DNA from 2 places in the Pedobacter humicola genome. Region 2 is predicted to be linked to the other one. Evidence: riboswitches for the same ligand, from Rfam matches in the RefSeq annotation. Region 2 holds a riboswitch; the other holds the start of a gene.
What was found. Region 2 has a riboswitch for S-adenosylmethionine ahead of metH (methionine synthase). Riboswitches for the same ligand answer to the same signal wherever they lie in the genome.
Positions count from the first base shown of each region.

Region 1: another riboswitch for S-adenosylmethionine. It lies ahead of AC04Q1_RS00825 (SusC/RagA family TonB-linked outer membrane protein); the one in region 2 lies ahead of metH (methionine synthase).

Region 1 covers NZ_JBWJIG010000001.1:184,730-190,462, reverse strand. The annotation lists gene AC04Q1_RS00830 (SusD/RagB family nutrient-binding outer membrane lipoprotein) at 1-837, opposite strand, end outside; gene AC04Q1_RS00825 (SusC/RagA family TonB-linked outer membrane protein) at 849-4,055, opposite strand; SAM riboswitch class I at 4,378-4,485, opposite strand; gene AC04Q1_RS00820 (peroxiredoxin family protein) at 4,622-5,733, shown strand, end outside.
Region 2 covers NZ_JBWJIG010000011.1:4,394-10,126, forward strand. The annotation lists gene metH (methionine synthase) at 1-2,746, opposite strand, end outside; SAM riboswitch class I at 2,885-2,990, opposite strand; gene AC04Q1_RS16900 (Bax inhibitor-1/YccA family protein) at 3,104-3,859, opposite strand; gene AC04Q1_RS16905 (hypothetical protein) at 3,898-4,464, opposite strand; gene murQ (N-acetylmuramic acid 6-phosphate etherase) at 4,551-5,354, opposite strand; gene AC04Q1_RS16915 (S41 family peptidase) at 5,545-5,733, shown strand, end outside.

The sequences.
Region 1 (5,733 bases), on a different contig from region 2:
GGCAAAAAGTTTATCCACGATAGTTTTGCTGATCCTGTAATCGTTTCGGGTTTCGAAAGAAGCCGCTACCGGATTCTGTTGCGGTGATGCCTGGTAAACAAGCTGTGCATTAAATGCGTTACTACCAATATAATTGCCGCCTTCGGTCTTAATCTCATCAATTACTGCTTTCGATTTTGTGGGCTCTTTATCCGCAATGCGCAAAGCAATACGTAAACGCAGCGAATTGGCAAATTCTTTCCAGTGGGTAATGTTGCCACCATACATAATATCACCAGAAATACGTGCTGCACCAGCAGCGGGATCTAAAACACTCTGGGCAGATTTTAAATCATTCAGAATACCATAATATACATCCTTTTGCTTGTCGTAAACCGGTGTAACAAACTGTTTTATTTTTCCTGCCTGGGTATATGGCACATCGCCATAAGCATCGGCAAGCAATAAAAATACCCAGGATCTTAACACAAGCGCTACACCTTTATAATTTGGATTAGATTGCGCATCGGCAAGTTCTATTATTTTATTTAAGCCAGCGACACTCTGTGCATATCCTGTAGACCACAATGCTGTAAAACTACTGTTTGAGAAGATAAACCGATCTTCTTCTGTATACTGAACCTTGGCCCAATGTTGCACAAAAAGCAAACTTGAGTTCAGGTTATTTGTAGTACCCCAATATGTATCGGAGGTATTTTTAATTGCCCCGGTTAATAGATAATCCGGCTGTGGAATTTCAGGGGCATTTGGGTTAATATTCACCTCATCAAGCTCTTTATTACAAGATGAAAATGCAATTGCCAAAATGGCCAGTATATAGAATTTTTTATTTTTCATGATGAAGATAATTAAAATTTAACATTCAGGTTGATACCATAACTGCGGGTACTTGGGTTAGATAAACTTTCTAAACCTTGTCCGTTACCTGTATTAAAGGCCACCTCCGGATCAATATCTACCGTATTGCGGTGGATAATCCAAAGGTTACGGCCAACAAGCGATACGGAAACCCCTTGTAAACTTAGCGGACGGATCCATTTGGCCGGCAGGTTATAGCTTAATTTTACCTCACGAAGTTTAACATAAGAGGCATCGAATATGCTTGATTCGTCGATATTTCTGAATGTTTTGTAGTACTGTTGAGCAGGCAATATCTTATCATTAGGCTTGCCATCAGCTGTTACCCCATCAAAAATAATCCCGTCATCATAAACGGTAACACCTGCAGGAGCAGTTCCGTTTACCCTTACTGTTCCTTTAGTTTTATCATTGCCTGGATAATAGTAGGAAATACCACCATATTCTGCTGCTCTGCCCGGAAGTGTAGAAGCCAACACACCAGTATAGGTACCAGTTGAATACGTACCGTTGTAGATAGACCCACCAATGCTTGCATCAACTAAAACACCTAAGCTTAAACCTTTGTACGTAAAAGTATTGTATACGCCGCCAATCCAATCCGGGGTATATTTTCCCAAAACTTGCTTGTTGGGGTTTGTGGATGGTGCTCCCGTGGCATTTACTATAATGTTTCCATTTCCATCCCTTAAAAAGGCCGTTCCAAAAAGTGATCCATAAGGCTGGCCAACAGTGGCGATTACCTGAGCAGAGCTGGAGGCCACAACATAATTGGTTAATAATTTTTCAGCATCCAGTTCTATTACCCTGCTCCGGTTTGCTGCAAAATTGAAATCGATATCCCAGGTAAAGGCTTTTTTAATTGGTGTTATGCCCAATTGTGCTTCAATTCCCTTATTGTTGATTTTACCCGCATTGAGCAATTTAGAGCTGAAACCAGTACTCTGACTTACATCGGCAGCCAAAATCTGATTGTAACTATTGGTATTGTAGGCACTTAAATCGAAACGTAACCTTTTATTAAAAAATACGGCCTCTACTCCCAGCTCTGTAGATGTAGTAGTCTCTGGTTTGAGGTTAGGATTTAAATCTATAGCACCCGGACTTAACTGAGGATTTGCACCAACAATATCAGGATATAGTTTAAGTAGGTCAGGATTGATATTAAATGGCGCACCAAATGCGTAAGTATTAATCAAACGATAAGGATCGGCATCTTTACCAACCTTCGACCAGCCGCCACGGATTTTTAAATAAGTGAGCGCTTCGCTTTTAATATCAAATGCTTCTGTTGCAACAAAACTTCCGTTAAATGAGGGATAAAAATAAGATCTGTTTTGTGCCGGTAAGGTAGAAGACCAATCGTTACGTGCTGTAATGTTGGCAAAAAGGTAGTTTCTAAACCCAATCTGTCCGGAGGCATACACACTATACGATTTTAAACGTGATAGGTTATTGGAAGAGATGAGCGGATCGCGGGAGTTCTTAAGCGTATATAGTCCGGCGATGGCCAGTTTAGGCGCACTCTGATCGTTCTGCTCTATCGATTGCGTACGGATGTTACCACCGCCTAACAATTCTAAACTGAAATCCTCATTTAGCTGTTTGTTAAAATTTAAAGTTGCATCGGTATTGTTCTCATTCACTGTAAAAGCACTTTCGGTATAGGAACCAAATGGTGTTCCATTGGTACCATAGGCAATCCTCACTTTACGTCTGTCGTTATAATAATCCGTACCTGATCTGAAATTGAAATCAAGACCATCAATAATTTTATAGTTCAGCGCTAAACTTCCAATAATCCGGTTGCGGTTTTGCGATACGGTATTTTCGTAAGCTACCCAATATGGATTGCTATAGTAACTATTGTTCCAGTTAAACGTTTTTCCATTTTCGTCCAAATAGTTTTTCAACTGGTTGATATCTACCTGACGCCCGAACCAGGTAAACTGCAACATGGTACTGGTTGATCTTGAACCACCTGTACCCGGTAAATTATCTGAATTCAGTTTACTGTAATTCGCATTCGCGGTTAAGGTTAATTTTGGTGTGATTTTTAACGAGGTATTGAATACAAACGAATTTTTGCCCTGACCAGAGTTCGGCACTATACCTACCTGTTTCAGGTTATTGTAAGAAATCCGGTAATCGTATTTTTCTCCGGCATCGGCAACAGATACCCCATTGTTCAATGAATATCCGGTTTGGAAGAAATCACGTACGTTATCAGGATGCGCCACAAAGGGAACTGCTACCCCTTTCGAATAAAACTGAGGGATCAATCTTCCATCCAGTTTTGGCCCCCAGCTTTCATCTACCCCGTCGTTTAAACCCTTACCAGCACCATCTACATAACTGAACCTACCTTCAGATCCCTGGCCGAAAGCATTTTGATAAACTGGGAGGGTAAGCAAAGTTTCCAATACGGCATTGGAATTAACAGCGATCCCCAACCCTTTTTTTGATTTACCCGTTTTGGTTTTAATCAGGATCACCCCTGCTGCCGCCCTCGAACCATACAATGCAGCTGCATTGGGTCCTTTCAATACACTGATGGATTCGATATCTTCAGGATTGATGTCCGAAATAGTATTGGCATAATCTCTTGCTCCGGCAGAGTTTAACTGAGAGTTATCAACCGGGATACCATCCACCACAAATAGCGGCTGGTTATTTCCGGCGATAGAGGTTTCACCCCTGATCACCACCCTGGATGACCCCATACTCCCCTGACTATTGGTTACCCGTACACCGGCAATTTTACCTGCAAGTGCATTAACTAGGTTCGATTCTTTTGCTTCAGCTAAATCCTGTCCTTTTAATTCTTGAACCGCATAACCTAAAGATTTTTTCTGTCTGGATATACCCAAAGCCGTAACCACCACCTCATCAAGCGCATTGTCGCTCGATTGCAGGACCACCGAAACCGGTCCGTTTTTGCTGATCTGTATTTCCTGGGTTTTAAAACCGATATAAGAAAACACCAGGGTACCCTTTTCTGGTGCACTAATGCTAAAAGCACCCTTGCCATCCGTTATGGTAGTTTGTTTGGTCTCTTTTATGAAGATGGAAACACCTGGCAGTGTCTCACCATCTGCCGACTTTACCGTTCCGGTAATGGTGGCATTTTGAGCGAATAGCTGCTGCGTAATAAAGAGCAGCAGGATCAACGCAATTGATTTAAAAATTTTGATCATGTGTATGTATTAATAATTAGTTAAAGGATAAAATTTAGGCCATACCATTCCAGCACGATCTAAAACCGTGTTTCTTCGTTAAGAATGAAAGGGAATTAAGCCTGGAAAAGCCTGTTAAATTAGAGCAGTTTTAACAGGACCTGCGCATTCGGAAGTATGCATCAGGGTTTACGCAAAGGGATTTCAGCTCGTCTGTTTTTTTCATTTGATGATTTTTATTTAAAACATTATTTACCTGTCAAGATTGCATCAGGGCAAAAAAAAAGCACCCCTTAAATCAGAAGTGCTCCATATATTTTTGATAGGGATAATGCAAACAACTGACTTAACTACCCCAGAATCGTCTGGGATGGAATTAGCACCATTTCTAAATAAATAGATGGTTGCTAAGGCTTCACAGGGCCATTCCCTCCGCCTTTCTTGATAAGTATTTTAAAATAACTGCTGCAAAGGTATAACTAATTCCATTTATCCTATAGTTTTTATAGATTTTTATTGAAATATTTTTTCTTTGATCATTTCATCCCTATATTTGTCGACTAATTTAGTCGATTAACACAATCCCGATGAAATCAAAATCCATCCTTACAGCCTTATTGGCCATATCAACATCCTTTACTTATGCTCAGGAACCTGCTAGTTTAGCCAATAATCAGGCGGCAAGGCCAAAGGAGAAAAAATCGAAAGCTTTTGTTGCCCTGGGTAACTGGCGTGGCGTAGCAAAAGTGAAGGAAGGGCTAGAGATCCCTTTCAACTTCGAAATCAATGAAAAAAGCGGTCAACAGAAATTATATTTCCGCAATGCGGAAGAAAGTTTTGAAGGTGGTCTGGTTAAACAAACCGCCGATTCACTCTTTGTAAAACTCGATCAGTTTGATAATGAACTGGCTTTTGCGATTGAAGGTGACCAATTAAGCGGTACTTTGCGAAAACAAGATAAAGGTGGCAAACCATTGGTTATTGTTGCTGAGCGCAAAAACTACCGGTTTAAAACTACAGACAAACCTGCAACCGCAGATTACTCTGGCAGTTACGATGTGGTTTTTAAGTCGCCAAGTGGTAAGGACGAAAAAACAGTGGGTTTATTTAAGCAGACCGGGAACAAACTTACGGGTACTTTTTTACGCGTAACCGGCGACTCGCGTTATCTCGAAGGTATAGTGGAAGGAAATGAATTTCAGTTATCGAGTTTCATTGGCTCCTCTCCTGCCTATTACAAAGGGACTTTCCGGGCAGATGGTACTTTAACTGGCGAAATTTTGGGTGCAAGGGGAAGTCAGGCTTTTACCGGAACCAAAAACAAAGATGCAGCCCTTCCTGATCCTTATAAACTGACTTATCTTAAAACAGGTTATAAGACGCTTGATTTCTCTTTCCCTGATGTAAACGGCAAGAAGATTTCGCTTAAAGATGAAAAATACAAGAACAAGGTAGTGGTTTTAACCATCACCGGAAGCTGGTGCCCGAACTGTGTGGATGAAGCTACTTTTATTGCACCCTGGTATAAAGCAAATAAAAAACGTGGTGTAGAAATTATTGCCTTACATTACGAACGTTCTACCGAGCCTGAGTATGCAAAAAAAGTAATGACGCGTTTCCGTGAGCGTTTTGGCATCGAGTACGATCAGGTTCTTGCAGGCACAGCCGATAAACAGGTAGTATCCGAATCGCTGCCAGC
Region 2 (5,733 bases):
AATCAATTTTAAACTTATTTTCACGTGCCTCTTCAAGCGTTTTAAAACGTTTATCTGATCGCTTATTTAAATGCGCTTCGCGAGCCTTATCATATTCAGCCCTGATGCCTGCCACATAATCGTCTTTTGTTTCAGGGTTCATCAAGGTACTGCAAACGGTCACACTTCGCGATGCATCCAACACGTGGATGGCAGGGCCAGAATAATTTGGTGCTACTTTTACTGCAGCATGGATCCTTGAGGTGGTTGCTCCACCGATAATTAATGGAATCGTAAAGCCTTCGCGTTCCATTTCTTTGGCAAAGTGGACCATTTCATCCAATGAAGGCGTAATCAACCCGCTTAAACCAATAATATCGGCATTTATTTCTTTGGCTTTTTTGATGATCTCCTGTGCCGGAACCATCACGCCCATATCTACAATTTCGAAGTTATTACAGGCCAATACCACACCCACTATATTTTTCCCAATATCATGCACATCACCTTTAACGGTGGCCATTAATACCCTTCCGGCAGATGAATTCTGATCCTGGTCAGGGTTGTCCAGTTTCTCCTGCTCAATAAACGGCAATAAATAGGCTACAGCTTTTTTCATTACCCTTGCCGATTTTACCACCTGGGGCAAGAACATTTTCCCGGCACCAAACAGATCCCCAACAATGTTCATTCCGTCCATCAGTGGACCTTCAATTACCTGGATCGGGCGGGCATATTTTTGCCGGGCTTCTTCCACATCATCATCCAGATATTCTACAATTCCCTTTACCAGCGAATGCGATAACCGCTCTTCAACAGTACCTTTCCGCCATTCTTCATCCTTAACAATCTCCTTACCTTTCGATTTTACGGTATCGGCATATTCGACCAGGCGCTCGGTTGCATCATCCCTGCGGTTTAACAATACATCTTCTACCCTTTCTAACAATTCGGGTGGAATTTCCTGATACACTTCCAACATCCCTGCATTTACGATCCCCATATCTAAACCCGCCTGAATAGCATGGTAAAGAAACGCGGAGTGCATTGCCTCACGAACGGTATTATTCCCCCTGAAAGAGAAAGAAATGTTAGAAACCCCTCCGCTCACTTTAGCATGAGGCAGGTTTTCTTTGATCCAACGGGTGGCATTTATAAAATCGACAGCATAATTGTTGTGCTCTTCCAATCCGGTTGCAACGGTTAAGATATTTGGATCGAAAATGATGTCCTCAGGTGGGAAACCGATTTCGTGAACCAGTATATCATAACTTCTTTTACAGATTTCCTTTCTACGTTCATAATTATCGGCCTGCCCCTGCTCATCAAAAGCCATCACCACTACGGCCGCGCCATATTGCATAATTTTACGGGCACTCTCGCGGAATTTATCTTCTCCTTCTTTTAAAGAGATGGAGTTTACGATTCCTTTTCCCTGCAAACATTTTAAGCCATTTTCAATAACCGACCATTTGGATGAATCGACCATGATAGGCAGCTTCGCAATATCAGGTTCAGAGGCAATGAGGTTCAAAAACTTGGTCATCGCGGCTTCCGAATCCAACATCCCTTCATCCATGTTCACATCGATTACCTGTGCACCGCCTTCAACCTGTTGTAAGGCAACGGCCAGTGCAGCTTCGTAATCGCCGCCTAAAATCAGTTTGGAGAATTTTGGAGATCCTGTAATATTGGTTCTTTCGCCAATGTTTACAAAAATACTCTCCGGGGTAATGGTAACAGGCTCTAATCCGCTTAAACGCATAAAAGGTTCAAGAACCGGTATTTTGCGCGGTTCCGCTTTTCGGGCATTTTTAGCTATACAACCAATGTGCTCAGGCGTAGTACCACAACATCCACCCACAATATTCACAAAGCCTGATGCAATAAAATCATCAACCAAATGTGCTGTTTCGTGCGGCTGTTCATCATAAGCACCGAACTCATTTGGTAAACCTGCATTTGGATAAGCTGATACATAACATCCTGCTTTTGCCGCCAGCTCTTCGATGTGCGGACGCATTTCTTTTGCTCCCAAGGCACAGTTAAAACCGATACTTAGCGGTTTTGCATGCATCACAGAATTCAAAAAAGCTTCGGCCGTTTGACCAGAAAGCGTTCTACCAGAAGCATCGGTAATCGTACCGGAAATCATGATCTCCAGTTTACGGCCAATTACCTCTTCATATTTTTTAATGGCCACAATAGCCACTTTTGCATTTAAGGTATCGAAAATGGTTTCGATCAATAACACATCCGAACCACCATCTACCAAACCACGTACCTGCTCATAGTAAGCGGCTTCGAGCTCATCGAAATACACCGCCCTGAAACCAGGGTCGTTTACATTTGGCGACATGGAAAGGGTACGGTTGGTTGGACCGATAGCACCAGCAACAAAACACTTGCGATCAGGGTTTGCAGCCATAAACTCGTTAACCGCCTCTTTTGCCACACGTGCCCCTTCGAAGCTCATTTCATATGAAAGGTCTTCCATCTGGTAATCGGCCATCGAAATGCGCTGGGTACTGAAAGTATTGGTTTCGATAATATCGGCACCAGACGCCAGGTACTCCAGGTGTATAGTTTTAATAATATCCGGACGTGTGATATTGAGCAAATCGTTATTGCCTTTTACATCACAGGGATGGTTTTTAAATCGCTCTCCCCTAAAATCGTCTTCGCTTAAAGTATATCGCTGAATCATGGTACCCATTGCACCATCAATCACCAAAATACGTTTTTCTAATTCTTCTCTTATGCTCATTCTTGTCGTTAGATATGAGAATTGAGATAGGCGATATGAGAATGATTAAGCATAACTTATGTCTTAAATCTCATGTCTATCCTCTCAAATCTCAAAAAAAGGCTTATCTAAAAAGTTGGTACGTGAATCGTAATCCTAAACTTATCTGGTCCCGAATGTATCCGGGATAGAATTTAGCACCTTGTACGGTTACAGGTTGCTAAGACTTCGTTGGGTCTAATCCCTCCGTCTTTCTTAATAAGCACACAAAAATGCAACAAAGCTACATCAATTCCAAAATTTATCGCTTTGCGCCCAAATAAAATTACAAAGGCCACGCAAAACTGCGCAGCCTTAAGAATATTGTTCTGTCCCTGACTACTTCCTGCTTCCGAAAATACGCAATAAGAAAAGGAAGATATTTAAGAAATCCAGGTATAAAGATAAAGCGGCAACAATAGCCATTTTCTTTGATTCGATCTGAAGAACCTGCTCTCCACTCGCTTCAATACCTTCACCGATTCGTTTAATTTTTTGCACATCATAAGCAGTTAACGCTGTAAATATTGCAATACCAATAAAAGCCATAAACAAACTGAACTGTTCGCTTTGAATAAACATATTAATAACCATGGCAATCACTAAACCAATTACCCCAACCATTAAAATTGGCCCAAACTTGCTGAGATCGATATTGGTGGTATAACCCATAAATGCCATTATACCGAATATGCCTGCAGCACCTGCAAAACAGCTTACTACCGATCCTGAAGTATAGGTTAATAATATAAAACTTAAGCTTACACCAGTCAATACCGAGTAAAGTACAAAAACCCCAATTAATGCAGGTAACGATAACCTGCTTAATCCAAAGCCCATTAACATCACCAGACCAAGCGGTGCAAACATGGCCACATAGCCAAAAACTGACATACTTACTTTGCCTGTTGTAGGATTAATATTTAAAAGATATTGCATTAACTCCGCGTTGGTTCCGAAAAGATATGCAGCTACTGTAGATAAACTCAATGCAACAAACATCCATAAGAAAACGTTTGCAAAGAATTTTTTAGAAACAGATTTTTCCTGTACAAAAACACTGTTGTCCTGATATTGATAATTTTGTTGTTCCATTTTAAATTTTGTGTATTTAACTATATAAAAATAACTATTTAGTTTAATCTTTTTGTCAGCAGTTCTTCAACTTTTTTATAGAACTGCAGGGGTTTTAATGTGCGCCATGGCAGGTTGTCAAAAGCACCGCCAAAGTTAATGTAATAGTCGATGTTATTATCCCTGAATTCGGCAATTACATGTTCCTGAAAGTTTACACCAACAATCCAGCCATCTTCTACTTCCTGAAACCACTCTTCATAATAACTGTCGTCAGAAGCATGGAAATTTAATACATTTTCACCAATCAGGATAAATTTATTGATGCCTTCATCCATCATCAGCTCTAAAATATCACGCTTCATTAACATAATGTCGTTGTTAATGGCATCGTTCCATTCGCCTATAAATTCGATAATGGCATAACTGCGGTCGTAATCGGCGTACAACACCTTCATGTAAAGGGTATTCGAACCAAATTCATCCCATTGCGGATGCAATAAAAAGTTATATATCTGCTTATCAAAATAAAGTTCCGAATATTCGGTATTGTAAAATGGCGAACGCTCATCTTCTGCCGAGATATAATCATCTCTCCACTGGTAATACGGCTCAATCTCGTGCATAGTTTTTAATTATTGAATAACTGAATTGTGAGTGGCTGAATGTTAAGGTTATTCTACATTCCCTGTTTCTCTCATTCTATCATTTCTCAGTGTCCTGCTTCTACGGCCTTCCGTACGCTTCCGTAGCGGGTTAGCAATTCGGCGGCTTTATCGTAACCGATATTCAGTTCATCGGCAACCATTTGTGTACCACGGTCTACCAGTTTATGGTTCGTTAACTGCATATCCACCATCTTGTTGCCCACTACACGCCCTAACTGTACCATTACGGTCGTACTCAACATGTTTAACACCAGTTTCTGCGCCGTGCCCGATTTCATCCGGGTAGAACCGGTCACAAATTCTGGCCCAACCACCACCTCAACCGGGAAATCCGATTCTGCAGCAATAGGCCCGCCGATATTGCATACAATACAGCCGGTTAAAATACCATGTTTACGGGCAGTGTTCAATCCACCGATTACATATGGGGTAGTGCCTGAAGCTGCGAGCCCCACTAAACAATCTTTTTCATTGATATTGAATTCCTGCAGATCTTTCCAGGCCTGCTCGGCATCATCTTCGGCAAACTCTACCGCTTTTCTGATGGCAGTATCGCCACCTGCGATAATACCCACAACCCAATCAAAAGGCACGCCATAAGTTGGCGGACATTCGGATGCATCTACTACCCCTAAACGGCCGCTGGTACCAGCACCTATATAAAAAAGACGGCCACCTTTTTTCATCCGCTCGGCAACCGCCGAAGTTAATTTTTCAATCTGAGGCAAAGATTTTTCCACTGCAAAAGCAACAGTTTTATCCTCATTATTAATGTCCTGCAGAACTTCTAAAACCGACATCTGCTCGATATGGTTGTAATTAGATTCTTGCTCGGTAACTCTGTTCATAAATTTAATTTTGATAAAATTCGGTAAATTCTTTCTAAAAACTACCCTAAAAATCCAAAAATATATGTCATAAATTTCAATCCTCCTCTTCTATGCGTTAATTAATGTTAAATATTATAAACAAAAGACACGAAAATGCAGTTAAAAAATATATCAACCCGCTTATTTTCATAAATTTGTACTAACGCTGATGAAAAAAAATACCCGCAATAACGTACTGATCGCTGTAAGCTATTCTGTAATTTTAATAGTGGGTATGTTTTTGGGCATAAAATTCATTAAAGATCAAGGCTTTGGTGTTAAAAAAAGTCCTCAGCTGGCCAGCAACAGCGATGAGAAACTAAATGAAATCCTCCATATCATCAACGGTAACTATGTT